uncultured Dysgonomonas sp.: one gene and its partners. The protein of the gene in region 1 interacts with the protein of each later gene in a pairwise test. Links are inferred from orthologs where the notes say so. Each region holds a gene or a part of one and is shown in the gene's direction. Other genes may lie near its edges.

The links.
Region 2: the proteins of QZL88_RS06345 (region 1) and QZL88_RS13590 interact in binary tests that used the Escherichia coli proteins (3 or more experiments, as listed by UniProt). The link is inferred for uncultured Dysgonomonas sp. from one-to-one orthologs.
Region 3: the proteins of QZL88_RS06345 (region 1) and groL interact in binary tests that used the Escherichia coli proteins (3 or more experiments, as listed by UniProt). The link is inferred for uncultured Dysgonomonas sp. from one-to-one orthologs.

The regions. Positions count from the first base shown.
Region 1 is NZ_LT599032.1:1,450,697-1,460,739, forward strand. What follows is about bases 2,238-5,217. They hold QZL88_RS06345 (nucleotide exchange factor GrpE), read left to right. Parts: upstream 2,238-3,440; coding sequence 3,441-3,995; downstream 3,996-5,217. Other genes in these bases: QZL88_RS06340 (alpha-L-rhamnosidase N-terminal domain-containing protein), read left to right, coding at 2,238-2,952; dnaJ (molecular chaperone DnaJ), read left to right, coding at 4,012-5,157. In the rest of the region: QZL88_RS06335 (metallophosphoesterase family protein), read left to right, coding at 1-462; more of QZL88_RS06340, read left to right, coding at 583-2,237; QZL88_RS06355 (Nif3-like dinuclear metal center hexameric protein), read left to right, coding at 5,333-6,430; QZL88_RS06360 (C4-type zinc ribbon domain-containing protein), read left to right, coding at 6,555-7,310; QZL88_RS06365 (adenosylcobalamin-dependent ribonucleoside-diphosphate reductase), read left to right, coding at 7,654-10,043. UniProt on the Escherichia coli protein: Participates actively in the response to hyperosmotic and heat shock by preventing the aggregation of stress-denatured proteins, in association with DnaK and GrpE. It is the nucleotide exchange factor for DnaK and may function as a thermosensor.
Region 2 is NZ_LT599032.1:3,226,742-3,236,699, forward strand. Bases 3,786-6,680 are described here. They hold QZL88_RS13590 (Nramp family divalent metal transporter), read left to right. Parts: upstream 3,786-4,537; coding sequence 4,538-5,824; downstream 5,825-6,680. Other genes in these bases: QZL88_RS13585 (MFS transporter), read left to right, coding at 3,786-3,978; QZL88_RS13595 (hypothetical protein), read left to right, coding at 5,901-6,353; QZL88_RS13600 (Dabb family protein), read left to right, coding at 6,377-6,676; QZL88_RS13605 (DNA alkylation repair protein), read left to right, coding at 6,678-6,680. Outside these bases: QZL88_RS13570 (MG2 domain-containing protein), read right to left, coding at 1-700; zinc transporter ZupT, read right to left, coding at 855-1,649; QZL88_RS13580 (type 1 glutamine amidotransferase), read left to right, coding at 1,865-2,593; more of QZL88_RS13585, read left to right, coding at 2,590-3,785; more of QZL88_RS13605, read left to right, coding at 6,681-7,370; QZL88_RS13610 (TonB-dependent receptor), read right to left, coding at 7,422-9,635; QZL88_RS13615 (hypothetical protein), read right to left, coding at 9,743-9,958. UniProt on the Escherichia coli protein: H(+)-stimulated, divalent metal cation uptake system. Involved in manganese and iron uptake. Can also transport cadmium, cobalt, zinc and to a lesser extent nickel and copper. Involved in response to reactive oxygen.
Region 3 is NZ_LT599032.1:3,310,358-3,320,383, forward strand. Bases 4,770-7,732 are described here. They hold groL (chaperonin GroEL), read left to right. Parts: upstream 4,770-5,415; coding sequence 5,416-7,050; downstream 7,051-7,732. Other genes in these bases: QZL88_RS13940 (co-chaperone GroES), read left to right, coding at 5,117-5,386; QZL88_RS13950 (FkbM family methyltransferase), read left to right, coding at 7,195-7,732. Outside these bases: QZL88_RS13915 (GNAT family N-acetyltransferase), read left to right, coding at 1-1,056; QZL88_RS13920 (methylated-DNA--[protein]-cysteine S-methyltransferase), read left to right, coding at 1,004-1,468; QZL88_RS13925 (Maf-like protein), read left to right, coding at 1,469-2,047; QZL88_RS13930 (HAMP domain-containing sensor histidine kinase), read left to right, coding at 2,106-3,257; QZL88_RS13935 (MFS transporter), read left to right, coding at 3,350-4,720; more of QZL88_RS13950, read left to right, coding at 7,733-8,112; QZL88_RS13955 (glycosyltransferase), read right to left, coding at 8,133-9,242; QZL88_RS13960 (hypothetical protein), read right to left, coding at 9,317-9,928.

The DNA.
Region 1 (10,043 bases):
CATGGCTGGTGGGACGACAAATACGAAAAATATTTTGCCGAGTGTGACGAGATATGGCATGCAGGCGATATCGGCTCCATGGACCTTGCCCTGCGATTCGAAGCCTTTAAACCATTCCGGGCTGTATATGGAAATATCGATGACAGTAAAATACGGGCGGCATATCCCGAATTCTTGCGCTTCACGCTTGAAGGTGTCGATGTATTGATGACACACATAGGCGGTTATCCGGGAAAGTACGATCCACGGGCCCGCTCCATTCTATCCGCTAATCCGCCCAAGTTGTTTATCTGCGGGCATTCGCATATACTCAAGGTGATGTTCGACAAAAAGCTGAATTGCCTGCATATAAATCCCGGAGCAGCAGGCAAGTATGGTTTTCACAAAGTAAGGACATTGATACGCTTCGTGTTGAATGAAGGTAATATTTCAGATTTGGAAGTAATAGAGTTGAAGGATTGATTGATTTGTTCGAGAAATCTTAAAAATCAATATTCAAATGATTCGTATCATTTTACTCAATAGCTGAACCATGTAAATTTGTATATTTATGCTCTTTATTGAACCTTAAATATTAACCTCATGTTTCAACGATTTTATTTACTCTTGGCTATACTGGCCTTTGGATGCACAGTTTATGCACAAGAAATCAATCCCGAATTATTAAAACGCCACTGGACGGCAAGCTGGATCACTTGCCCTGATGCTCCCCAAAAAGATTATGGAGTGTTTCATTTCCGTAAACAAATCAATCTGGAGCAGGTTCCCAATAAATTTATCATACACATCTCGGCTGATAACCGTTACAGGCTGTTTGTCAACGGACAATCAGTATGCTTCGGCCCTGCCCGCGGCGATTTGGTAAACTGGTATTTCGAAACTGTCGATATAGCACCTTTTTTACAAAAGGGGAATAACACAATAGCATCTACTGTATGGAATATGGGAACATTGGCCCCTGTTGCACAAATATCTAATCAGACAGGATTCGTTATTCAGGGCGACAGTGACAAAGAACAGGCCATAAATACCAACAGTACATGGAAAGTGATACAAAATAAATCTTATTCACCATGCTCAACTGACAATGGAGAACGACTTCAGGCATATATGGTCATCGGGCCGGGCGACCACATAGATGCTTCAAAATACCCGTGGGGATGGGAACAGGCAGGATTTAATGACAGTAATTGGATTAATGCGGTTGGAGTGACGTCTCCATCGCCCTATGGCATAGGCACCGACAACCTGTGGCAACTCACCCCCCGCAACATTCCACTCATGGAAGAAAGCATGCAGCGCATGCAGAAAATAAGAAAGACAGACGGGGTAACTGTAACTGATAAATTCCTGCAAGGTACCAATCCGCTTAAAGTGCCTGCAAACACAAAAGTATCTATCCTCATCGATCAGGAAGTGAATACTACGGCATTTCCTATACTCTCGGTTACAGGCGGTAAAGGCTCATCTATACAATTAACTTATACGGAAGCATTATTGGACAAAAACTTACAAAAAGGAGACCGCAATAAGATAGAAGGATTATCTGTAATTGGCAACTACGACATCTTCCTGCCCGATGGAGGAACCAACAGACAGTTCGGTACATTATGGCTGCGCACCTACCGTTATATACAAATAGACATCTCCACAGCAGACGAAGCTTTGACTATCAATGACCTGTACGCTTACTTTACAGGTTACCCATTCGAACAAAAAGCCCAATTCTCTTCCAATGACAAATCGCTACAAGACATATGGAATGTAGGTTGGAGAACTGCACGTCTCTGCGCCGGAGAAACTTATTACGATTGTCCGTACTACGAGCAGTTACAATATCCGGGAGACACCCGTATTCAGGCTTTGATTTCACTTTATGTTACAGGTGACGACCGCCTGATGCGTAAAGCGATACTCGATTTTTACAATTCCAGAGTTCCTGATGGACTTACACAGGGACGTTATCCAAGCAGCCGACTACAAGTAATACCACCATACTCACTCTATTGGGTATCTATGATTTACGATTACTGGATGTACAGGCAGGACGATGCTTTTGTGGCACAGTTCCTTCCGGCAATAGATGCAATATTTGGCTGGTATGAAAACAATATGGATAAAGAAAGAGGAATGCTAGGGCCAATGACATGGTGGAACTTTACCGACTACACCGACAGATTCCCTAACGGGGTACCTCCGGGTGCAGATGACGGCAACTCTTCCGTCATTACCTTACATCTGGCTTATACCCTCAATCAGGCAGCTCAACTTTACAAACATTTTGGTAAAGAATGCGAAGCTGACCAATATACTAATCTGGCTACAGAATTAACAAAGGCAACATACAACCTCTGCTTCGATAAAACCCGGAACGAGATGGCTGACACCCCTGAGAAAAAGTCATTCAGCCAGCATGCGGGAATAATGGCCGTACTGAGTAATACTATTGCTGATAGTGAGAAACAATCGGTTATGAGAAACGTTGTGGATGACACCAGTCTGATACCTGTTACTTTTTATTACAGGTTCTATCTGACTCAGGCATTGAAAGCATCAGGGCTTGGCGATCTGTATTATCCGTCTCTTGACTATTGGCGCGACATGATAAAGATAGGATTAACCACCTTTGCCGAGAAGCCCGAGCCTGCACGCTCCGACTGTCATGCATGGAGTGCCAGCCCGCTTTATGACTATTTCGCTATCATCTGCGGTATCTCATCCGCGTCTCCTAACTATAAAACGGTGAAGATAGAACCTTCTCTTGGCGAACTCAAAGAAGTTTCAGCCTCTACACCTCATCCACAGGGAGAAATAAAAGTAGACCTGAAAAGACAAGGGCTAAAAGGTATCATGGGAACAGTGGAAATCCCATCCGGTATTACCGGTATATTTGTTTGGAATGGACAAACCATCCAACTAAATGGTGGGACACAAAAGATTGATTTAAAATAGACTCTTTTCTATAGTAAATATTATTCAGCTTAATGCCTTTGGTCAGGATTTTCCAATCTGGCTAAAGGCATTTTTATATATAAATTTATCTATGTATATAGCTATTGGCTATTAGCTTATAGTTCTTTGAAAAAAAATAATTAACAGATTTGTAAATTAGCATATTAGCAAATGAGTGATAAGTGTAACCTTTGTTACCTTTTAACATGTCGTAAGTCCTAAAAAATAAGTACTAGTTGAAGAACTGTATTTCTGTTTATTGTTTACTGTAAATAGTGTTACCTTTGTTACTTTTTTTATTTAACCCGAAAATATAAAGGAATCGTATGGAGTTTTTATAACCTCGCGGCATCAGTACATTAATTCTTGCAACTTTGGCAAGCCTTTTGCTGTAAATAAAATATATAATTAGACAACGGCAGATCACGCGATAAAGATTTGCCACATATCTTTTTATAATAAACTGTAAATAAAATAGATACTAAAATATGAAAGAGGAATTTACCGAAAAGGAGTTTGATAACGGACAGCCTGTAAAGGCTGATAATATGACAAATAATCAGCCTGAAGCAGCAGCAGAGACAGAGATAGGTGACAATCTGACTGACTGGGAGGCCAAATATAATGATTTGAATGATTCATATCTGCGTCTGAATGCAGAATTCGATAACTACCGTAAACGTACTTTGAAGGAAAAGTCTGAATTATTGAAATCAGGCAGTGAACGTGTCTTAATCGACATAATATCCGTTGTGGATGATTTTGAACGTGCTTTGGAAAATATATCCAAGACTGAAGATATAGAAGCTGTGAAAGAAGGAGTAGATCTGATTTATAGTAAATTCACCACCTTCCTAACAAGACACGGTGTAAAAGAAATAGAAACAATCGGGCATACTTTCGATACCGACAAACATGAAGCTATCACCACCGTTCCTGCACAGTCGGAAGAAGATAAAGACAAAATTGTAGACAGTGTTCAGAGAGGATATACGCTGGATGATAAAGTTATCCGTTATCCAAAAGTAATCGTTGCAAAATAAAAAAGAAGGCACCCCAATGGCAACCACAACAAAAAGAGATTATTACGAAGTACTGGAAGTTACCAAGACCGCAACTTTCGAAGAGATAAAAAAGGCTTACCGCAAAAAAGCAATTCAGTTCCATCCCGATAAAAATCCGGGCAACAGCGAGGCTGAAGAAAAATTTAAGGAAGCGGCAGAAGCATATGAAATACTAAGCGACGAGCAAAAACGTGCCAAATATGATAGATTCGGACACGAGGCTCCGGGCGGATTCGGCGGACATTCGGGCGGATTCTCCATGGACGACATCTTCTCTCAGTTCGGTGACATCTTCGGTGGTCATTTTGGTGGAGGCTTTGGAGGTTTTGGAGGGCAACGAGGCCCAAGGCAAAATCGCGGTTCGGATTTACGCGTGAAAGTTAAACTTACATTGAAAGACATAGCCCAGGGGGTTGAGAAAAAGATAAAAGTAAATAAATTTGTTGCCTGCTCACATTGTAGAGGTACAGGCGCGGATGGTGGTACTGCATACGAAACTTGCTCTACTTGTAAGGGTTCGGGAGTAGTAACCCGTGTAATGAATACTATCCTCGGGCAAATGCAAACACAAACGACTTGCCCTACCTGTAATGGAGAAGGTAAAAGCATCACCAAAAAATGTAACCATTGTGCAGGAGAGGGCATTGTTCGCGAAGAAGAAGTAATCTCCATCAATATACCTGCCGGGGTTGCCGAAGGAATGCAGCTATCGATGAGCGGCAAAGGAAACGCAGCACGTCACGGAGGTGTAAACGGTGACTTACTTATCCTTGTAGAAGAAGAGCAACATCCGGAACTGTTCAGAGACGACAACGATGTTGTTTATAACCTATTACTATCGGTGTCTACTGCGGCACTGGGGGGCAATGTGGTAGTACCGACAATAGACGGAAAGGTAAAAGTAACGATAGAGCCGGGAACACAGCCGGGCAAAGTACTTCGCCTGAAAAACAAAGGATTACCGAGCATCAACAGATATGGCACGGGAGACCTGCTTATAAATATAAGCGTATATATACCTGAAAATCTTACTGATAGCGAGAAATCAACATTAGGAGGACTCGAAAATTCACCAAATTTTCAGCCTAGCAAATCGGTGAAAGAAAAGATATTCAGTCATTTTAGAAAGATGTTTGATTGATAAAAAATCTGAAAGCAGTCTCTTATCGACTGCTTTCATTCGATAGAATCGGGTAATATTTAATGGTAGTTTTGAACCGTAATCAGTTTTTGCTGTTATCCTAATTGAAAAAATAAAGAGGTTTGTGACCTTAATATCCTGTAAAACTATAACTTTGAGGATCTAAATACGGGAGATCATGAAAATAAAGGAAATCTTACATACCATAGAACAACTCGCCCCGATACCATTGCAAGAAAGCTTTGATAACAGCGGTATCCAAATAGGAGATGTAAATCAGGAAGCTAAAGGCGCCGTAGTATGCATCGATGTAACCGAGGCAGTGATGGATGAAGCCATTGCTTTAGGATGCAATCTGATTATTTCACACCATCCACTCGCCTTCCGCAGCTTCAAATCTCTGACTGGGAAAAACTATGTAGAACGCTGTATGATTAAAGCCTGCAAGCACGATATTGTAGTTTATGCGGCACATACCAATCTGGACAACGCAGCGCAGGGAATCAACCATTATCTGGCAGAAATGCTCAACCTGCAACATGTGCGCATTCTCGATCCACAGAAGGGTAAATTGCTCAAGTTGGTCACTTTCGTTCCTCACTCGCATGCCGAACTTGTACGCAACACCTTATTCAACGTAGGGGCGGGGAATATAGGAAATTACGATTCATGTAGTTATAATGTATCAGGAGAAGGGACTTTCAAGGCAGGAGAGAACACCAACCCCTTCACCGGAGAGATAGGAGAACTGCATACCGAGCCGGAAGTACGGATTGAGATAATCCTTCCCATATATAAGCAATCGGAAGTAAAACGCGCACTGATAGCAGTGCACCCGTATGAAGAACCTGCATATGATTTCTATTTATTAGAGAATACATGGTCGCAGGCAGGAAGCGGAATAGTAGGCACATTACCCGAAGAGACAGAGGAAGAAGATTTCCTTTACCTACTGAAAGATACATTCCACCTGAAGACAATACAGCATTCTGCTTTAAGGGGTAAGCCTGTAAGAGATATAGCCATCTGTAGCGGAAGTGGATCGTTCCTGATACCGAAAGCAATATCATATAGTGCCGATGTATTTATTACAGGTGAGGCTAAGTATAACGATTATTATGATGTGGAAGATAAGATTCTGCTGGCAACAGTAGGACATTACGAGTCCGAAATTTTCACAAAGAATATATTTTTCGATATTATTTCAAAAAAATATCCTACCTTTGCGGTATATATGTCAGGATTTGATGTAAATCCTGTGAACTATTTGTAAATAAGCGGTGACATACTCCTGCTATTTACGGATGATGTAGTAAGAGAATAGCGGGATGCTGTTTGATTACTGCATTTTTTTATGATAATTATCTTCAATTATAACTTATATATTATATAAACTTATGGCTAAAAAGCAAGAAAAAGAGATCACTGTAGAGGAAAAGCTAAGAACGCTTTATGCCCTACAACAGAAATTATCTGAAATAGATAATATAAAGATTCTTCGCGGAGAACTTCCTCTGGAAGTAGCAGACCTCGAAGATGAAATCATCGGTCTGGAGACCCGTATCAAGAAATACGAAACTGAGCTGAAAGAAGCAGATACTGCAGTTTCTTTCCAAAAGCAGAAAGCAAAAGACAGCACACTGAAAATTGAAAAATACAAAGAACAATTGGATAATGTGCGTAATAACCGTGAATTTGACCACTTGAGCAAAGAAATCGAATTCGAAACACTGGAAATCGAATTATCAGAAAAACGCATTCGTGAATTTACTCAAGATTCCAAAAATTTGACAGAGCAAGTAGAAAAGAGTAAAACTTTCTTACAGGAGCGTTCTGCCGATCTGGGACAAAAGAAAGAAGAACTTGACAATATAGTATCCGAGACTAAACAACAGGAAGAACAACTCCGCGAAGAGGTTAAGGATATAGAGACAGAGGTTGAACCTCGTTTGCTGCAGGCATTCAAGCGTATTCGCAAAAGTGCCCGTAACGGTCTGGCCGTAGTATGTATCGAGCGCGGAGCTTGCGGAGGCTGTTTCAACAAAATACCACCTCAGAAACAAATGGATATTAAGATAGGCAAGAAAATCATTGTATGTGAATATTGCGGGCGTATCATGATTGACCCTGAACTAATTGGAGCTGCAGAATAATACAGGCTATTAAAAATAACTTATATAAGCAAAAAATCGGAAAGGTTAAATATAACTTTTCCGATTTTTTTTATCTATACATAGTGAACTTTGCTTTTTGTATCGTGTTATATATCTTATAGTTCAAATTTTAAAATGGAAAACTTTTTCTAAAAATAAAAAAATTAAACAGCTAGTAAACAGTATATTAAATTTTATTTTGGAAAACTTTTATTTTTGTTCAAAAAATATTGTTACAAAATTTGTTTCATCTTTCTGAATTGAGTAATATTGTACTGTGAAAAATATCGCAGACTTTTCGTCATAAAACAAAGACTGAAATAATCTAAAAAATATAAGACAAATGGCACAAAAGGTTTATACTTTTGATGAGGCATATAACGCCGCATTAACTTATTTTAACGGCGATGAACTCGCTGCAAAAGTATGGGTAAATAAGTATGCATTGAAAGATGCTGCAGGTAATATCTATGAGCGATCACCTGAAGATATGCACTGGCGTTTGGCTAATGAGATTGGACGCGTAGAGGCTAAATATGAAAAGGGATTGACAAATAAAGAATTGTATGATCTCTTCGATCATTTCAAATACATCGTGCCTCAAGGGAGCCCTATGACCGGTATCGGGAATGACTTTCAGATAGCTTCTTTATCAAATTGCTTTGTAATAGGTCTGAACGGGCCTTCAGATTCCTACGGAGCAATCATCCGCATCGATGAAGAACAGGTACAACTAATGAAGCGTCGTGGTGGTGTAGGCCATGACTTATCACATATACGCCCAAAAGGTTCTCCTGTCAAAAACTCGGCTTTGACATCTACCGGACTGGTGCCATTTATGGAAAGATATTCAAACTCGACCCGTGAAGTTGCTCAGGATGGACGCCGTGGTGCCCTTATGCTGAGTGTATCCATTAAGCATCCTGACTCTGAATCGTTCATCGACGCTAAAATGACCGAAGGAAAAGTTACAGGAGCGAACGTTTCGGTAAGGATAGACGATGCTTTCATGCAGGCTGTTGTAGACGGATCCAAATATACACAACAATATCCTATCGACTCTTCGAATCCCACTACAGTAAAAGATATTCAGGCTACGGAAGTTTGGAGAAAAATAGTTCATAATGCATGGAAATCAGCCGAGCCGGGAGTTCTTTTCTGGGATACTATTATCAAGGAATCTGTCCCTGATTGTTATGCAGACCTCGGGTTCAAGACTATTTCAACCAATCCTTGCGGCGAAATACCTCTTTGCCCCTACGACAGCTGCCGCCTGCTAGCGATCAATCTATATTCATATGTGGTAAACCCGTTCAAAGACGATGCCCATTTCGACTTCGAACTATTTTCGAAGCACGTTGGACTTGCACAACGTATTATGGATGATATCATTGATCTCGAAACCGAAAAGATTGACAAAATATTACAGAAAATAGATGACGATCCGGAAACAGACGAAGTAAGATGGCCTGAAAGACATCTTTGGGAGAAAATCCGCACAAAAACCCTTCAGGGGCGTCGTACCGGAGTGGGGATTACAGCTGAAGGAGATATGATTGCAGCTATGGGACTCCGCTATGGAACGGAAGAAGCTACTGCTTTTGCTGAAGAAGTACACCGTGTTCTGGCTATTGCAGCCTATCGTTCATCTGTAGAACTGGCTAAAGAGCGTGGCGCATTTGAGATATTTGACTTCAAACGTGAAAAGGAAAATCCGTTCATTAACCGTTTGGCTGAAGTTGATCCACAGCTAATCAAAGACATGGAGAAATACGGACGCCGTAATATAGCCTGTCTTACAGTTGCACCAACAGGAACCACCAGCTTGATGACACAGTCTACATCAGGTATCGAACCGGTATTTATGCCAGTATATAAACGACGTCGTAAAGTAAATCCGAATGATAAGGAAGTTCGTGTTGACTTCGTTGACGAAAATGGCGACTCATGGGAAGAATACATCGTATTCCACCATAAATTTGTAACATGGATGGAAAGCAAGGGTTATCCTACATCTAAAAAATACACGAATGAAGAGGTGGAGGCTATGGTAGCCGAATCACCATATTATAAAGCTACTTCAAACGATGTTGACTGGCTGCAAAAGGTAAAAATGCAAGGCCGTATCCAGAAATGGGTCGATCACTCCATCAGTGTAACGATCAATCTGCCATCTGATGTATCTGAAGATCTTGTCAATGATTTGTATATTGAAGCTTGGAAAAGCGGCTGTAAGGGTTGTACAGTTTACCGTGACGGTTCGCGTGCCGGAGTATTGGTTGCTGCCGACAATAAAAAAGAAGCTGAAGAAAATTGTGATGACTGCTACGAACGTCCTGAAATTCTACAGGAGCGCCCTCGTGAACTTGCTGCTGATGTTATTAAATTCCAGAACAATAAAGAAAAATGGATTGCGTTCATCGGATTACATAATGGACGCCCATACGAGATATTCACCGGATTGTCGGATGACGATGAAGGTCTGATGTTACCTAAGAATATCAATCACGGAACTATTATCAAGACATTAAATGATGAAGGAAGCCGTTCCTATGACTTCCAGTTCAAAAATAAGAGAGGGTACAAAACCACAATCGAGGGATTGAACGGCAAATTCAACCCTGAATTTTGGAACTATGCCAAACTTATCTCCGGTGTACTTCGCTATGGTATGCCTATCGATCAGGTTGTGAAACTGGTACAAGGCCTGGAGCTGAACAGCGAGACAATCAA
Region 2 (9,958 bases), 1.8 Mb from region 1 along the record:
TTATATCTTCATCTTTTTTCAATCCGATAGCATCTCCTTTTACATGTAGGGTATATTCATTATCTGAATTGCCCCGGTAAAGGCTATCTACTAAAAGGCTGAAGCGTCCTTTTGTTTCAGTCGGTGTAATCTTAATCTTCGCGTCCCCGGCCTTATCTCCGCCCGAGAGTGAAAACATTTTGGTTACATTATCGAGTTGCGCATCATCGGCCAGCAATACGGTTCCCTGCACAGCGTTCCATTTAAGGTCGGTTTCCTTTATCGGAGAATACGGCATCAGGCTGACGCTATAATTTTGTTCCGGAATATGAAAGTGAAAATAAAACTCTTTGAACTCGCTTTCTACTTTCAACACCTTATCCAGCTTGAACCAGGCTTCGTATTCCTGTCCCTGCTTCAGTTCTCCGGCATCGGGAATGAACTTAATGGTACGGGAGCTTGACCAGTAAGCCTTTCCTTTTATTGATGGGGAAAATTTGAATAATTCCTGATCGATCTCCTTGTTCAATTCCACCGTCGGAATATCCTGAGTAAGTTCTATTTGTATTTCTGAGGATGAGGAAACCTTTCCGTATGTAAATGCCGCAATGTATTTTGCAAACTCGGAATTAATTTCACGTGTACCGCCCTTCTTACATGAATTCACGATAAAAAGACACGATAAAAGAAAAACAGGGATGAGGAAAAGATTTTTTTTCATAGCTATATTTATTTGTGTCCGTTGCTATTTTATTATATACTAATTCACAAATATAAAAGAATATTTGCGATTAGCAGAAGGCTGAAAGGAGTAATTGTAGGAAGTGGCCATTTCCGGTGACGAAATGGCTATACGGCTTCATGTAATTTATTAATTACACAAACAGATATAAACTAAAAGCCATCACCAGCATACCTGCTACCAATCCCATGATAGAAATATGGTGTTTTCCGTACTTCTCGGCACTAGGGAGCAATTCATCGAGGGAGATAAATACCATAATTCCCGAAACGGCAGCAAGGATAATCCCGTTCATAGCCGGAGTCCAGAACTGCATGAGGAAGAAATATGCGATCAACGCACCGAAAGGCTCGGCCAGCCCGGAAGCGAACGATAGCCAGAATGCTTTTTTGCGGCTGCCCGTAGCGTGATAGATAGGCACGGCAACGGCGATTCCTTCGGGAATATTATGTATGGCAATAGCAATGGTTATGGGTATGGCAACATCGAGGGAGCCAAGTGCAGATGTGAAAGTCGCGATACCTTCGGGGAAATTATGTATGGCAATGGAAAGGGCGACAACAATCCCAGTACGTTTCAGCGAACGTTTTTTATCCATATCTTCCACACCTTGAATCTCATGTGGATTTAATGACTTGGGAATTGCAAAGTCAATCATATTTATGAGGGCAATACCCGCAAAAAAAGCAAGTATGAGATAGAGCGTCCCCATTTTTTCGCCATAGACCGATACCAGTTCCAGTTTACCTTGCGGCATCATCTCCATAAATGAGACATACAACATAATTCCGGCCGAGAAGCCCAGAGATGCACACAGGAATTTTGTATTCGTATGTTTGGCAATCAGCGCTATAAGGCTGCCTATACCAGTCGATAGCCCGGCAATAGCTGTAAGTATAAATGCAAGTAGTATATTCTGTTCGGTCATTATTCTCCTGAAACGTTAAGATTGCAAAGATAAGGGATTACCGTGAGGTATGGTAAACATTTACAGCATGAAATGAAGAATGTCCGATTAAATTTCTTTTAAGTATAAACAATTTGATAATTTTATGAGTTCAATAACATTAAGTGTTTTCGAGACCTGGGATAAACGAAACAGATTTTGCTTTTACTCCCGTGGCTTAAATGCATTCATATAAAATGACGTATACTATCGCTATGGCAAATAAAAGCAATTACAGAATCCATTTCATACAACATATTCCCTTCGAAGGGCTTGGATATATAGATAACTGGATAAATGAAAACGATTATGAACTATCCGTAACCAGGATGTATGGTAATTACCGATTCCCAGGATTATCTGAATTCGATCTTCTCATCATTATGGGAGGCCCTATGGGCACATACGAAGAAGATAAATATCCGTGGCTGAAAGAAGAAAAAGCATTTGTGAAGGAGGCTATAAATGCAAACAAGGCTGTTGTGGGTATTTGTCTGGGTTCACAAATCATAGCCAAAGCATTAGGGGCAAAAGTATATCCGAATAAGGAAAAAGAAATAGGCTGGCTGCCTGTTACTTTCTCCGATGCCCGGTCGCAAGCCTTATTCACCTCTAAGGATAAATCACCAATCGTTTTCCAATGGCATGGAGATACCTTCGACCTCCCTGTTAACGCAAAGTTGCTGGCCTCGAGTGAAGCATGCAAGAATCAGGCGTTTTTGTACAAAGACAATGTGCTGGCTCTGCAATTTCATCTCGAAGTAACAGAAAAAAGTTATGCGGAAATGCTGGACAACGGGCTGGACGAACTAACTGATGGAAAATATATCCAGACAGAAAATTACATACGAAGCAATACCCATTACATTCCGGAATGTAACCGGATGATTAAGTCCGTGATGGACAAACTTATTGAAAATATATGACACAGAAAACATATAACACAGGTACAGGCGCGCTGATATTCATTATCTGCCTGTCGGCCTCTCTGGTTCCATTCATGGGTTCGGCTCTGAACCTTGCTTTACCATATATAAACAGCGACTTATCTCTCGATGCGGTTATGTCCGGATGGGTACCGACTTCTTATATGCTTTCGACAGCCATATTACAGATACCATGTGCCCGTATCGCTGATATGATAGGGCGCAGAAAGGTTTTTGTATGGGGCGTCATTGTACTCACTGTATTTTCTGTTTTAAGCGGCTTTGCCTCTACGGGAACAAGCCTTATCATATACCGCTTTTTGGCCGGAGTGGGCAGTGCGATGATGTTCGGTACAAGTACAGCCATACTGACCTCATCCGTTCCCGCCGAAAAACGAGGTAAAGCATTAGGTATGGTTGCGGCTTGCGTATATTTTGCGCTTGCGGCAGGTCCATTTATCGGGGGAATACTTACCCAGTACTTCAACTGGCACAGCATATTCTTTGTGTCGGCGGCACTCAGCCTGATTGTAGCTGTCGGCGGTATAGTGATAATTGAAGATGACTGGAAGGAGGAAGGAAAGAGTACATTCGATATTGTCGGGTCTATACTGTTTGCCATAGCTCTTTCATCTTTGATATATGGTTTTTCGGAACTTCCTCATGTCAGCGGATTCATTTTTATCGGTATCGGCATTGTTGTAATCCTTTGCTTCGCTATATATGAGAAAAAACAGGAATTTCCCGTTTTCAATATCAGGGTATTCCTCGGCAACAGGGTATTCCGCTTATCCTCCCTCTCTGCACTGATCAACTATTCAGCAACTTTTGCCATATCCTTTATGCTCAGTCTCTATCTGCAATATGTGCGTGGCCTGTCGCCCCGCGATGCCGGACTGATACTTATCGTGCAATCGGTGGTACAGGCGGTAGCGTCACTTAAATCGGGAAGCCTGTCGGACAAAATGTCCGCGACATTTTTGGCAACCCTCGGTATGGGAATTATAGCTGTAGGATTAGTCGGATTATGCTTTATTACAGAAACTACCAACCTGTATTATCTGGGAGGTATACTTATATTATTAGGGCTGGGATTCGGTATTTTTTCCTCACCGAATACCAATATCATTATGAGCTCAGTAGAGAAGAAACATTACGGATTGGCCTCGGCCACTATGGGAACAATGCGTCTTACAGGGCAGGCGTTCAGTATGGGTATCGCTATTATGGCTATTTCGATAATGATAGGAAATGTGCAGATGTCCCCTGCTCTTTCATCTCAGTTTATAGGCAGTATGCGGATAACATTTGTTATTTGTCTGGTGTTATGTTTGTTCGGTGTATATGCTTCGTCGGCAAGGGATAGGAAGAAAAAAGATGTGTAAAGGTATTCCGGAAAGTTTATCTATGTATATAGCCAATAGCATTTAGCTGTTAGCTTATAGCTCTTTGAAAAAATGAATTAGCAGATTTGTAAATTAGCATATTAGCAAATGAGTAAAAAGTGTTACATGTGTTACCTTTTTTATAGTTACAAGTTACTTCGCTCTGCGGGCAGTTACGAGTTACAAGTTAGTTCACTGTTTACTGCTAACTGTTTACTGACATATCTGTTACCTTTGTTACCTTTTAACCCAATATAGTCAATGAATGTAAAAACAACAAAATGAAAACAATGAAAAGCTGTCAGATGTGTCAGATTTTAACCAAATACAGTCAATAAGCGTGAATATAGTGATGGGTTAGAATTGCGTCTTTGCGTCTCTGCGTGAGAATACTGTTAACTGCTAACTGAGAGTCACTTGCGCAACAGCCAAAGCTAACGGCTAAAAGCTATCAGCTAATAGCTGAAATATGTGTTACCTTTGTAACCTTTTGCTTATTTGCAAAAGATTTCTAAACACAGAATAAAAGGAATAAAAAAGTAATAGGAGGAAAAAAGAAATGAAAAACCTCTTTAAGAAGATAAAGAAAGATTATAATACAATCAACCCCAAACAAAAATCGGGGGTTCTTGAGATATTGAAATATATCGGACCGGGACTACTTGTTACGGTCGGGTTCATTGATCCCGGTAACTGGGCCTCAAATTTTGCGGCAGGATCAGAGTTCGGCTACGCTCTGTTGTGGGTGGTTACACTATCCACCATAATGCTGATTCTCTTACAGCACAATGTCGCCCATCTCGGTATTGTTACAGGATTGTGTTTGTCGGAAGCGGCAAATAAATATTTACCGAAGACCGGTTCACGCATTGTCCTCTGGTCTGCTATCGGTGCATCTATTTCCACATCGCTGGCCGAAATATTAGGAGGAGCAATAGCCTTGAATATGTTGTTCGATGTGCCGATTAAGGTAGGGGCAGTTCTTGTGGCAATCTTTGTATTTGTAATGATGTTCTCCAATTCTTATAAGAAGATAGAACGCTATATTATTTTCTTTGTTTCCATGATCGGTCTTTCCTTTATATATGAACTCTTCCTTGTGGATATTGAATGGGGTGAGGCGGCAAAAGCATGGGTCGTACCGTCTGTACCGCAAGGCAGTATGCTGATAATCATGAGCGTGCTCGGAGCCGTAGTGATGCCTCACAACTTGTTCCTGCACTCGGAAGTTATACAAAGCCGCCAATGGAACTTACAGGACGAAAAAGTAATGGAGAAACAACTGAAATACGAGTTTTTCGATACCTTTTTCTCTATGCTTATAGGCTGGGCGATAAACAGCGCCATGATATTATTGGCTGCATCTACGTTTTTCAAGCAGGGAGTGGTCGTAGATGATTTGCAACAGGCGCATTCCCTTCTGCAACCCTTATTGGGCAGTAATGCCGTTGTTATATTTGCTGTCGCTCTGTTGCTGGCCGGAATATCGTCTTCCATGACATCGGGTATCGCAGCCGGTTCTATCTTTGCAGGGATGTACAATGAACCATACAATATAAAGGACATACACTCTCGCATAGGAATACTTATTTCCTTAGGTGTGGCTTTAATCATTATATTTATGATAGGCGACCCGTTCAAAGGACTGATTATTTCGCAGGCAATACTGAGTATGCAGCTTCCTATAACAGTCTTTCTGCAAGTTCGGCTCACATCATCGAAAAAGGTAATGGGGAAATACGCGAATTCGTTACGAACTAAGATATGGCTTTACGGTATAGCGTCTATTGTGACATTTCTGAATATACTTTTACTCGCAAGTTTTTTTACAGACATCAAATTATAGGATAAGATTGTTACTTTATTACCAAATACCTATCTTTAAGGCCGTAATCCTATCCCATTTTATAAAATAGAAGCATATGAAAAAGATTATATTATTTATCCTCTGCTCTACTCTGATAACAGGAGTATTGACAAGTTGCGGACCGAAGGCAAAAACAGAAACCCCGGCCGAAACGGTGAAAACAGAAAATAAAGCAGAAGCTCCAAAATCTAAATTTGTAAAGCTGGCCGAAGAAACGAATAAGAGCATGCCGATGCCGCTACCCGGAGGTATCAGGATGGATAAAGCGGAAGCGGTATCTAAAAATGAGTTCAAGTATTACTATACATTTACTCAGACTCCGGCTGTTACGGCCGAAGAATTTGTAAGAAGCACAAAGCCTGCTCTTACCCTTGCTTTGCAAAGCACTAAAGGAAAAGATCTGGATATGTTCAAAGATGATAAAATGACATTGGTATATGCATATTATACAATGGACGGAAAACTTTTTGCAGAAGTAAAACTAATGCCGGAAGATTATATTAAATAACAATAAAACTAAATTCAACTATAATGATCAAACATATTGTAATGTGGAAACTCAAAGACGAGGCCCACGGAAACGGCAAGGCTACTAATGCCGGACTGGTAAAAGAAAAACTGGAAGCCCTCAGCGGAAAAATCGACGGCTTACTGAAAATAGAAGTCGGTATTGATTTTCTGGGAGGAGGGAATTTCGATGTAGTACTCTATTCTGAGTTATCAAGCAAAGAAGCGCTGGATACCTATCAGAATCATCCCCTACATCAGGCAGTGCTTCCGTTTATCAGGGAAGCGGTTATGGACAGAAAAGCGGTAGATTACGAGGGGTAAAATGGAACAGGAAGAAATAATAAGGGATATCCGTCAGCGTTGTCGCAAAGCCATGAACGGTATCGCCTCTACCAGTATGCGTCAGCGAGGCATATCTTATAAAGTGAATTTCGGGTTAAACATACAACAGATAAAAGAATTGTCCGGCCGTTACAAACCGGATGCAGAATTAGCTGAAACGCTCTGGAAAGAAGATACCCGCGAACTGAAAATACTGGCTACTTTTTTATATCCGGCTGATACATTCACAGAAAATGTTGCTGATAAATGGGTTACTGAGATTCCGAATCAGGAGATAAGGGAGCAACTTTCCCTTAATCTGTTACAAATCCTTCCTTTTGCCGGCAAGCTGGCTTTGGAATGGGGTAACAGCAAAGACGAGAGTATCCGCACAACAGGTTATTGGCTACTGGCCCGCCTGTTTCTAATAAAGAAAACCGGCAAACAGTCTGCAAATGGTTATACATTTATATGGGATGATGTTATTTCAGATAATATGTTTCTTCGCAATGCAGCGTCGTTGGCATTGAAGCATTTAGGAAGACAATCGAAAACAGATGCCAATATAATACTGGACAAGCTATCTATATATAAAGACGATAGTGACTTGATAAAGCAAGAAGCATATAATAGTCTGGCTTTCGAATTTGAGTATTATAGCCTCCCCAACCCCTCCGAAGGAGGGGCTTCATGAGAGACTCTATACCGGACACCTCCCCAAGGGGGAGGCCGGGAGGGGGCTCGTTTACTTCCCTATAGTATATCTCAGGCCGGCATAGAACTTACGTCCCATTGTAGGGCCCCAAACCATTGTAGCGTCAAAATCATCTCCGAATGGATTTTCGGAAGATATGATAGGATTCTTCTGTCGGAAGTCAGTTATATTTTCTGCACCTACATATACACTCCAGTTTCGGAAGTTCTTGGTCACCTGAGCATTCAGGATAGTAAACGAATCGAATCTGGTATCCCACAGCGGATTTGCTGCATCGGGCGTGGGCATACGTCCGCCACCGTTAAATTGAGATGTGAGGTCGAACACCCATTTCCTTAAAGGTGTTTCATATGAAGCTGTAACCAGTGCCTTGTAATCGCTGATAAGAGGCTTCTTCATCAGTTTGCCGCCATAATTCGTCTTTGCGTCAGTCCAACGGTAAGCTCCCAATATATTGAAGCCTTTGAATAAAGGATAAGATGCCTCTATCTGGAAGCTATTGGCGTATGACTTTCCTTGCAGGTTATAGAATTGTACTGCATGAGGGTTGCTGTCCACGTCTGTTACTACCTGATTATCGAAGTCGGTACGGTACCATTCTCCGGAAATAGTAAGCTCTTCGCCTTTGACCGGGATATGGAAAGATATGCTTGTACCGTAGTTCCATGCCGATTCCTGCTTCAGATTATCGGCTATCTCTATTTTCCTGCTACTGGCCAGATAGAAACTATTCTCCGGCATAACAAATACAGTCCGGTAGCCTTTGCCTGCCGAAGCTCTCATGTTCAGCCATTCTACTGGCATATATTTCAGATGCAGGCGCGGGGTTACAAACATTTTGTCATGCAGGGAACTATAATCGGTACGCAGACCTGCCAGCGCAATAAACTTGTCATCCTTATTGAATGTATACTGGAGATAACCGCCTGTTGTAGTTTCCTGATCCGGCTGATTGGTAATAGGCTGAGCCAGATATATGGACTGGTTGTATTTATCCCAGTTCATGCTGAGGCCTGCGCTTAACTGATGCGCCTTTCCAAGCCCGGTTTCATACATCAATGAGGCATACAGATTGTTACCGTACACATTATATTTATTGGCTGCATACTGTGATTTCTGGTCGTGGTACGATCCTGTGAATATCAGTGCCACATTGCCATTTCTTTCTTCATCGACAATATAAGAGTTCTTTGTATAAAACTCTCCACGATTTGCATTCACAGTTATTTCATAAGGGTTATCCTTATTCAGTGATGAAGGAGTCAGGGTATGCATAGTCTGTCCGCTGGTACGGTAATCCTGTACAAAACGTACGCCAAATTGAGATGCATAGCGTCCCGACATATAATGCCAGCGATTCATCAGGTTGAACTGATGTTTCTTCGGTGCATCCAGGAAACTATCGTTATTATCATCATGTGAAGCCGACTCATTCGAATAATGAAGGAACAGACCTGTATTCAATTTATCATTCAATATAAAGGCTGCGTCGGCATTTCCTTCATACCGGCCTGCATCACTCGCAAACAGATTCAGACTGAGGGGATCGGCGCTATTCGGTTTCTTGTATTCCACATTCATTTGCCCGGTGATGGATTCATAGCCGTTTTTCACCGATGCTGCTCCTTTGGATATCTGTATGCTTTCCATCCACGGGCCGGGAATATAATCCAAACCATAAATAGAAGCCGGACCGCGAAAGTTAGGATAATTCTCGGTAAGGGTCTGCACATATGTTCCAGCTAAGCCTAAAAGTTGAATTTGCTTTGCCCCTGTCACAGCATCACTGAACGATACGTCTACCGAGGGATTGGTCTCAAAGCTTTCGGATAGATTACAACATGCGGCACGATGCAGTTCCTTGGTTGTTATCTTCTCGGTATTCAAGAGGCTGGTACGGGACTTAATCGTTCCCGGAGGGGTCTTTTCTATAATGACCTCACCCAATTCATTATCTTCATCCAGTGTTATATTCTGCATATCTGCAAAATCGTGGATGTGGACGACCTTATTTTTAAAGCCGATATAGTTCACTTCGAGCATATGATCTTTATGGGGCGTACCGCTTATTTCAAAGTAGCCTTTTTCATCTGTGATCACACTCGTTTTGGAATTTTCCCAATGTACGTTGGCGCCTATCAAAGGCTGTTTTTGAGCGTCATAAACATATCCTTTCAGTATGTCTTTACCGAAAGCCAGTGTGGGAAGAAGTAGTAATATTATAAATAGTTTTATCGTTTTCATTTGATTCTCTTTATTAGTAATGAGTTAATAAGTACTTAGTAGTAAGTACAAAGCATTAAGTACAGGATTATCTGAATATCCTGTATAACATAACTAAGGTAGAGAAATCAAATGATAAGTACCCGGATAAGGGACAAGTAATCCCTCGGAGGAATTTCGGGAGGTGATTCAAACTGAGTATATTCATCGGTATATTCTACCTTTTCGGGTAAAATATTCGAAGTGACAGCCAGTGAAGCATCCGAGATCCACACAAAAGGAGTTGCCACCTGAGGACGGAATGATGAGGCATCTATATCTATAGACAAGCGGGATGCCGAACA
Region 3 (10,026 bases), 1.9 Mb from region 1 along the record:
ATCATCTCACCAATAGATAAAAGTCTCTTAAAAGCCGAATTGACGAAGGACAAACTTCTGAGGCATACCAATAAGGCGAATAATGAGATTTATATAATCACACATCACAATTCACCTAACGTGATGCTGGAAATAGGCCGCTTGCGTGAGATTGCATTCCGTTATTACGGAGGAGGGACGGGTTTGTCTACCGATATTGACGAGTATGATACAATGGACAATCCTTATAAGCAGCTAATAGTCTGGAATCCCGAGGCGGAAGAAATAATAGGAGGATACCGTTTTATCTGCGGACCGGATATTTGTTTCGATGATAATGGCGAGCCGGTTCTGGCTACCTCCCATCTGTTCCATTTCTCCAAAAAGTTTATAAAAGAATATCTGCCTTATACGTTCGAACTCGGCCGTTCGTTCGTCACTTTGGAATATCAATCCACTCTTGCAGGTTCGAAAGGTATATTCGCACTCGATAATCTTTGGGACGGATTGGGGGCACTGTCTGTGGCTGACCCGTCTATGAAGTATTTTTTCGGAAAAGTCACCATGTACGATACCTACAACACGCAAGCCCGCGACATGATCCTTTATTTTCTGGGGAAATATTTCCCTGATCCGGACAAGTTAGTTTGGCCGAAACAGGCACTTCGGATAGAGACGGATGAAAAGAAACTTATACGTTTATTCGATGAAGATACATTTAAGGCTGATTATAAAATCTTAAATACGTCTGTCCGTAGGCTAGGACTTAATATTCCGCCACTTGTAAATGCTTATATGAGCCTTTCGCCCCAGATGAAAGTGTTCGGTACGGCCGTAAACGATACTTTTGGTAACGTGGAGGAAACGGGCATACTTATCAATGTGGATGAAATACTGGAAGAAAAGAAGAAACGCCATATAGAATCATATTTGCGAGACAAACCGTCGAAACGTTTCCTTAAACGCCTGCGCCAGATGATAAATTGGAGCTGGTCGAAATACGAAGATAAACCGAAGAAAAAAAATGAAGGCTTTTTTACAATCTCCCGTCGGAGTAATAGAAATAGAAGAGACTAACGGCTTTATTTCTGCTCTGCGGATTGTCTCTGAGATAGTACAAACAGACGAGACTTTAGTTTCGGTTCTAGATGAAGCTATAAGGCAGCTGAAAGAATACTTTGCCGGTGAACGGAAAACCTTCGACTTGCCTTTGGCTCAGGAAGGGACTTCTTTTCAAGAAAAAGCCTGGGACTACCTGAATACGATTCCGTATGGAGAAACCGTCTCCTACAAACAAGAAGCAATAAGTATAGGCTCTCCGAAAGGGTGCCGGGCTGTCGGCTCTGCCAATGGAAAAAACAATATAGCCATAATCGTTCCTTGCCACCGTGTGGTGAATGAAGGGGGAAAGCTGGGCGGATATGCCTACGGCCTTGAAGTGAAAAAGAAATTATTGGAACTGGAAAGCCGTCAAAAAAAAATATTCTGAATGCTCGACCTATCAAAATATAAGATCATACTTGCATCCAACTCTCCCCGCAGAAAGGAACTTCTTTCAGGATTGGATATTGCTTACGAAATAAAAACGCTTCCCGATATCGACGAATCGTATCCCGATCATCTACAGGGTGAAGATATTGCGATATATATAGCTAAAGAAAAAGCCGAGGCATATAGGACCTTTCTGGATAATGACACGCTTCTGATAACAGCTGACACAATCGTTCTCCTCGATGGAAATGTATATGGCAAACCTCTTGATGAAGAAGATGCCAAGCGGATGCTCCGCGATCTTTCCGGTCAGACGCATTCGGTGGTAACAGGTGTTTGCATAACTACAAAAGAGAAACGGAGAGCATTCGGTGTTTCATCCGAAGTGAGATTTGCACAGCTCGAAGAGGATGAAATAGAATACTATGTGACTAAATATAAGCCCTTGGATAAAGCCGGGGCATATGGTGTGCAGGAATGGATCGGTTATATCGCTGTGGAATATATATCGGGGTCTTATTTCAATATCATGGGATTACCCATACAGCGCTTGTATCAGGAACTGAAGAAAATCTGATAATCAATATTATTCCCTTCGAAAATGCGTTAAAGAATAAAACAATTATCTTTATTGCATGAAAATATTTGAGAACAATAAGCTCTTATTGCGGTATATCCTTATTATAGCAGCTATAATAATAGCTTTCGGGTCGCTTATTGTCTCTCATTATCTGGTAAAAGACCTGTCGAAAGAAGAACGCAACAAGATAGAAATCTGGGCTGAAGCTACCAAAGAGATGGCCAGCAACAATGAAAACCTGAATATGAATCTGGTAATACAGATTCTGAAAAGCAACACGACTATCCCTGTCATTTTATACGACAAAAAAGACAATTACTATACTTCCACAAATATAGAACTTCCTGAGACCGGCGAGCAGGAGTTTCTAAAACAACAGTCCCGGGCTTTTGAAAAAAGGCACAAACCTATTGTTATCGAAGTTGAGGATTTTGACCAATATGTATATTACGACGATTCCTACACCCTGAAGAGGTTGCAATTATATCCGTATGTTCAGGTGAGTGTACTGATTATATTTATGATAACTGCCTTTTTTGCATTGTTTACCACAATGCGAATGGAACAAGACCGCCTTTGGGTAGGGTTGTCGAAAGAAACGGCACATCAGTTAGGAACGCCGATATCATCGTTGTTGGCGTGGTTGGAGTATCTCAAATTAAAAAATGCCGATCAATCCATCTTACTGGATATGGAAAAAGATGTGAACCGCCTGCAAATGATAACGGACAGGTTCTCGAAAATAGGTTCTGCACCATCTTTGGAACGAAAGGATATAAATGAGATCGTAACTCAATCTATAACCTATCTTGAAAAGCGAATTTCGAAAAAAGTCATTTTTGAACTCCGTTTATCTGCTACGCCCCTTTATGCAAACGTAAGTGAGCCTTTATTAAGCTGGGTGATAGAGAATCTGACAAAAAACGCGGTGGATGCGATGGAAGGTCAGGGTGAGATCATTTACACCTTGTCCGATAAAGGTAAAATAATAAGCCTGGATATACGGGATACCGGTAAAGGTATTCCAAAATCAAAATTCAAAACGATCTTCAGTCCGGGATTTACCACAAAAAAAAGAGGATGGGGCCTTGGGCTGTCTTTGGCGAAGCGTATAATAGAATCGTACCATAGAGGAAAAATTTATGTGAAATCATCGGAGATAGGTGTCGGTACTACTTTTTGTATTGAGTTAAAAAGGTCTAATTAACATATTCCGTAAAGCATATAACCTTTATAAACAGGATTATTTTCTTATTTTTGTGACTATTCGTTTAAATTTTAACAATTCGATCAAATCTAATGACTAAATTTTCAAGGGCCTTTTGGGTTGCCAATTCCGTCGAACTACTCGAACGGCTGGCGTATTATGCCGTATTTATTGTAATTACCCTTTATTTATCCAATGTTTGGGGTTTCTCTGATATCGAAGCTGGTATCATTTCGGGTATATTTTCAGCAATGCTATACTTCCTTCCCACTTTTGCAGGAGCATATGCAGATAAAATAGGCTTCCGTTCATCCATTATACTAGCATTTGCTTTGTTAACAGTCGGTTATGGAGGCCTGGGACTTTTGCCTACTCTGTTGGAGAGCGCGGGACTGGTGAGTTACGGGATGACAGCCACTTTTACCGGCCTTGAAACAAGTTATTTGCGCTGGAGCATTGCTCCCATTCTGGTACTTATCGTTATAGGCGGAGCATTTATAAAAGCTGTTATATCGGGTACGGTAGCGCGTGAGACTACATCGGAAAACCGTGCGCGCGGATATGCTATCTTTTATATGATGGTAAATATCGGGGCATTTACAGGCAAAACCGTTGTTGATCCGCTACGCAGAAGCATGGGTGACGAAGGGCTTGTGTACCTAAATTTCTTTTCTGCATCAATGACTTTTCTGGCTTTGATAGCAGTTTTCTTTTTCTATAAATCGGTAAAGACCGAAGGCAAAGGGAAAAGTTTTGCCGAAATAGGAAAAGCTCTGTGGAAAGTTTGTCAGAATGGACGTCTTATAGCACTGATAATTATCATTAGTGGTTTCTGGATGATTCAGAGCCAGATGTATGCGACTATGCCTAAGTATGTGATCCGTATGATCGGTGAAGGTGCTTCCCCGGGTTGGTATGCCAATGTGAATCCGTTGGTGGTATTTGTATGTGTCAATTTTGTCACCTCATTTATGAAAAGGCGTACTGCACTCACGTCCATGACTATAGGGATGCTGATTATACCGTTCTCGGCATTGGTTATGTCGTTTGGCAACCAGATTGGGACTGATTATGTGATGGGATTGCACCCTGTTGCATTTATGATGATAGTGGGTATTGCCATGCAGGCATTAGCAGAGTGTTTTATTTCACCCCGCTTCCTTGAATATTTTTCGTTGCAGTCTCCAAAAGGAGAAGAAGGCCTTTACTTAGGCTTCAGCCACTTACACTCATTCTTTTCGTACCTTTTTGCTTTCGGGTTGTCCGGGTTCTTATTAGAGAAATATTGTCCGGATCCTAAGACATTTACATCGCAGGTAGAATATGCTGCTGCGACAGTAAACGCACATTATATATGGTATGTCTTTGTCGGGATAGGTCTGATTTCTGCCATCGCACTTGTCATATATGGGCGGGTAGTAAAGAATATGGACAAAAAGGAACTGAATCCGGAGACTGAATAATAATAAATTACTTTATCTATATGTAAGCTAACGGCTAATAGCTGTTAGCTTATTGTTCTTTGAAAAAAAATAATTAGTATTTAGCAAATAAGTGAAACAGTGTAACCTTTGTTACCTTTTCGAAGTAGTAAGTATTGAGTAATAGGTGTAAAGGGCTTCTAATTGTTAACTGCTAACTGTTTACTGACATATGTTACCTTTGTCACTTTTTAACAAGTAGTAAGTTGAAAGAGCCGTATTTATGTTTACTGCTAACAGCAAATGACTACTTGTCAGTTTTCACACATTCCTTATTCTGCTTTTTTGACAGAAATATACTTTGGCACGCATTTCGCTTATCTCTAATCAGAAAATATTTAAAATTTAATATATAACAATTTAAAATCTTAAAGAATCATGAGTATTAAACCATTAGCAGACAGAGTGCTTGTAAAACCGGCCGCTGCAGAAGAAAAAAGTGTGGGAGGTATCATTATTCCTGATACTGCAAAAGAAAAACCGCTTAAAGGCGAAGTAATTGCCGTAGGAAATGGAACAAAGGACGAAGATATGGTTGTAAAACCGAAAGACAATGTGCTTTATGGTAAATATGCCGGAACAGAAATAGAACTGGATGGCGAAGTTTATCTGATCATGCGTCAGTCTGATATTCTTGCAATTATTTAATACGAACAATTTAATAACATAACAAAGTCATGGCAAAAGAAATCAAATTTAATATAGATGCTCGCGACGAGCTAAAGAAAGGTGTTGATGCATTGGCTAATGCTGTAAAAGTAACACTTGGGCCTAAAGGTCGCAATGTTATTCTTGATAAAAAATTCGGAGCTCCTCACATCACAAAAGATGGTGTGACCGTAGCTAAAGAAATAGAATTGGAAGATCCGTTCCAAAACATGGGAGCACAACTTGTAAAAGAAGTAGCTTCTAAAACAAACGACGATGCCGGAGACGGAACAACTACAGCTACAGTATTGGCTCAGTCAATTGTTAGCGTAGGTCTTAAAAACGTTACAGCAGGAGCCAATCCGATGGACCTGAAACGTGGTATCGACAAAGCTGTTGCTAAAGTTGTAGAGAATATCAAAGCGCAATCGGTAACAGTAGGCGATGACTTGCAAAAAATAGAAAACGTAGCTAAAATTTCTGCAAACGGCGATGAAACTATCGGTAAACTGATTGCTGAAGCTATGGGCAAGGTGAAAAAAGAAGGTGTTATCACTGTTGAAGAAGCAAAGGGAACTGATACTTACGTTGACGTAGTAGAAGGTATGCAATTCGACAGAGGTTATATTTCTCCTTACTTTGTAACTGATACGGAGAAAATGGAAGCTGACCTTGAAAATCCGTATATCCTGATCCACGATAAGAAGATCTCTGTATTGAAAGATATTCTTCCAATACTTGAAGCTGCTCTTAAATCGGGACGTTCACTACTTATCATCGCAGAAGATATCGATTCTGAAGCTTTGACTACATTGGTAGTAAACCGTCTTCGCGCAGGCTTGAAAATCGCAGCAGTGAAAGCTCCGGGATTCGGTGACCGTCGCAAAGAAATGCTGGAAGATATCGCTATCCTTACAGGTGGTACAGTAATCACAGAAGAAAGAGGTCTTTCTCTGGAAGCTGCTACTATCGATATGCTTGGTACTGCAGACAAAATTACTATCAACAAGGATACTACAACTATCGTAAACGGTGCCGGAGCAAAAGAAGCAATTTCTGCTCGTGTAGGTCAAATCCGTTCACAGATGGAGAAAACAACATCTGATTATGATAAAGAAAAACTACAGGAGCGTCTTGCTAAATTGGCAGGTGGTGTAGCGGTTCTTTATGTTGGTGCACCTTCCGAAGTGGAGATGAAAGAAAAGAAAGACCGTGTTGACGATGCTCTTTCTGCGACTCGTGCCGCTATCGAAGAAGGTACAGTACCGGGAGGTGGTGTAGCTTACATCCGTGCGATTGACGCTCTTGAAAATATGAAAGGCGAAAATGAAGATGAAACTACAGGTATCGAAATCGTGAAACGCGCTATTGAAGAGCCACTTCGTCAGATTGTTGCTAACAGCGGTAAAGAAGGTGCTGTGGTAGTTCAGAAGATACGTGAAGGTAAAGGTGACTATGGTTACAATGCACGTGCCGACAAATATGAGAACCTGAATGCATCAGGGGTAATCGACCCAGCCAAAGTGGCTCGAGTTGCTCTTGAAAATGCAGCTTCTATTGCAGGTATGTTCCTTACTACAGAATGTATCATAGCTGATAAGAAAGAAGAAAACCCAATGCCAATGCCTCCAATGGGTGGCGGAGGAATGGGGGGAATGATGTAATCAATCCAATCTAACATATTATGAGTAAAGGCGGGTAATTTAAAAAATTATCCGCTTTTTATATTAATAATTCGGAGTAAATGCCAATATAACTGAAGAATATCTATAATCTTTTTATCTTTGTATACTAAACCTGAAAAACTCATGGTATTTAAGAGGCTAGCTTCTATTACTGATTTATACTACTACAAGAAAATAAGACGAAAACGAAAGCTGGATAAGGAGTTGTATGATGACAATCCTTGCTGGTCGCTACGTCGCGATATGCTCAGGTATTATAAGGCCCGGAAGGTAGAAGACCCTGAGCTTAGATCTGCCATACAATATATAAAGAAGGAAGGTACAACCATATTCCCGTATTCATATGCAGAAAAGTATGATTTCAGGGATGTCGTTGTATATACAGATGATGAGACTACCCTGAAGTATGTGGAATATCTAGGCTACAGGCTTTATTACCCGATTGAACTAAGTGATAAGGAAATACAGAAGATTCACAGGAATCTTTTGATAGAGCAGGATCCTTTATCCCCTCATTGTTATCTGTCCGATGATTTTCAGGTTGGCCCTGATGATGTTGTCCTTGATGTAGGCGCAGCCGAAGGCATCTTCTCTTTATCGATTGTAAATAAGGTTCGTAGTATAATCTTGTTTGAAGTCGAAGAGCGATGGATAGAGGCTCTGAAGAAGACATTCGAGCCGTGGAAAGAAAAGGTAAGGATAATAAACAGATATGTATCTGATGAAGATAGTGAAGAAACCATAACACTAGATTCCTTAGCCGGAACCTTTGGTTCTGATTCAATATTTCTTAAACTGGATGTAGAAGGTGTAGAAAAGAAGGCTTTAGCAGGCGCGCAGAGTATCCTGACATCAGATAAATATCATACAAGAGCGGTTATATGCACTTATCATAAACAAATAGACTATACTGAATTGTCATCGCTGATGGAAAACTTGCACTACAGGATTCAGACGACAAACGGATATATGTTCTTCGTACACGATCCTGATATTGCTCCTCCTTTTTTCAGGAAAGCAATGATTCGTTGCTGTAAATAGTTATTCGCAAAAGGTTATTCTTATATGCCTTCTTTTTGTCTCCAGAAATCCAGATATTTCTTCGCCACTGTCACGTAATCATGGTTCGTTTCTACAAATTGACGGCTCTTTCTCGATATCTCCGGAATATCTTTTTTGTTTAATACCAGCCATTCCAGTTTGTCGAATACATCGTCTTCGTGCGGATGTACGTTTACGATCGGCTGATTGGACGTGTCACCATATAGGTCATAGATATATGGCTCTCCTCCGCCTACAACTACTTTTCCCTGAGCCATTGCCAATAGCGCGTTCATTGCAGGTGTGTGTGAATATAACTGGTCGAGCACTACATGCGCCTGAGACATCAGTTGCTGATACACATCGTAGCTGACAGATTCGACCCGCGTAACGATTACTTTATCCGGGTATTTGTCTTTGATTCTGTCCAGTGCCTTCTCCATCACATCGGTACCTTTAAACTTCTCACGGACTTTATTGATCCCGATAAAGAAGTTCACTTTTTCGGGCTCTTCGGGTATCGGTTGGAATTCTATTCCCGCCGTATTCATCGGCAATGGAATGTACCGCAGCTTATCGGAGAAGAAAGGTTCATACGCCTTGTAATATTCATACAGGCAGGCTACAATCCCATCTGCGTCTTTTGCCAATGCCCGGTTAAATGTTTCGAGCGGCGTGCCTATCCATTTATCGATGAACCGTTGATTGAAATCGACATTGATCGCTTTGCCATCGACAAAGAACTCGGAATAGTCAAATATCTTATTTCCCAAGCAGGCGCTTACCCAATATGAGTCGTCGCCAAAAGCTCCCATAAAGACTTTCTGATTGTTCTTCTTTAGTTTTTTATATAGATAATTGTTGATCCGTACGTTTTGGGTAGTGAAGCAGGGATTTATGAGCTGTACAACATCATACCCTTTGAAACTTTTGAATCTGCTGAGGACAGACATCATGCTGGAGAGAGTATCTATTACTCCCGAACTTTTGCGACTTAAATCCACATCGCGCGGATAGTTTTTAAAGCCGTCGCCGTCCGAAGCTGTAAGTACTTCATGTCCTAAAGAACGCAGACCTTCAGCCAGAGTAAGATGCGCACGGCTGTATTCGCCTATCAAAAGAATCTTCATATAGTTTGTATTATATTTAGATGCAAAGATAGGGATTTTAGTTATAAATTATACGTTTTCAGAAGGACAGACATTTAGTCAGTGATTACCAGATCTTTCTTCTTGATAATAAATGTATATTTATCATCGATATACAATACTGGGATCAGTCCATCTTCGCGCCATGTAGAACTTCGCCTGTTCAGATCTCTGTTGCTGTATGCCCTTACGCAAAGATCGGAACCGCTTTCGTCGTTATGGATCAGTACGGTCTTTTTCCTGAAGGGTACACTCTGATTGTTCAAAATGTCATCTGTGGATATATCCTTTATTTCGTCCGCAATATAATGTTTGTTATGCCTGTGACTGTCTTTTACAAATGCAGTATAGGTGTATCCATCTTTTTCCCCGATAGGTTTGGCCAGACAGATAAGGAAGGAGTCGGGCTTGTTAATTGCCGTTTTTTGAATATGCTTCTTCATGGCCTTCAGCAATATAGTCCCTACTACAAAGAGTAATAAATATGGGATAATGTACCACGATACCAGCTTGTCGAGGTTAAATAAGTACAATATGCCGACCAATCCGACAAACAGGAGGCATATTGGGGTAACCATCAGTATGTTTTTCCACCATAGGGTACTATTCAGATAATTCTTCTTGAAACTATAATCTTTTTCGAGTTTTGCGTAATCATTCGGTTTCATATTGTAATTGCTTTGTTTTCAAATAATAATTAATTCTATACAAAAATAGTTCGAAGTATACTTCTATCTTGATTTTACTCCCTTTTTTTACCGGACTG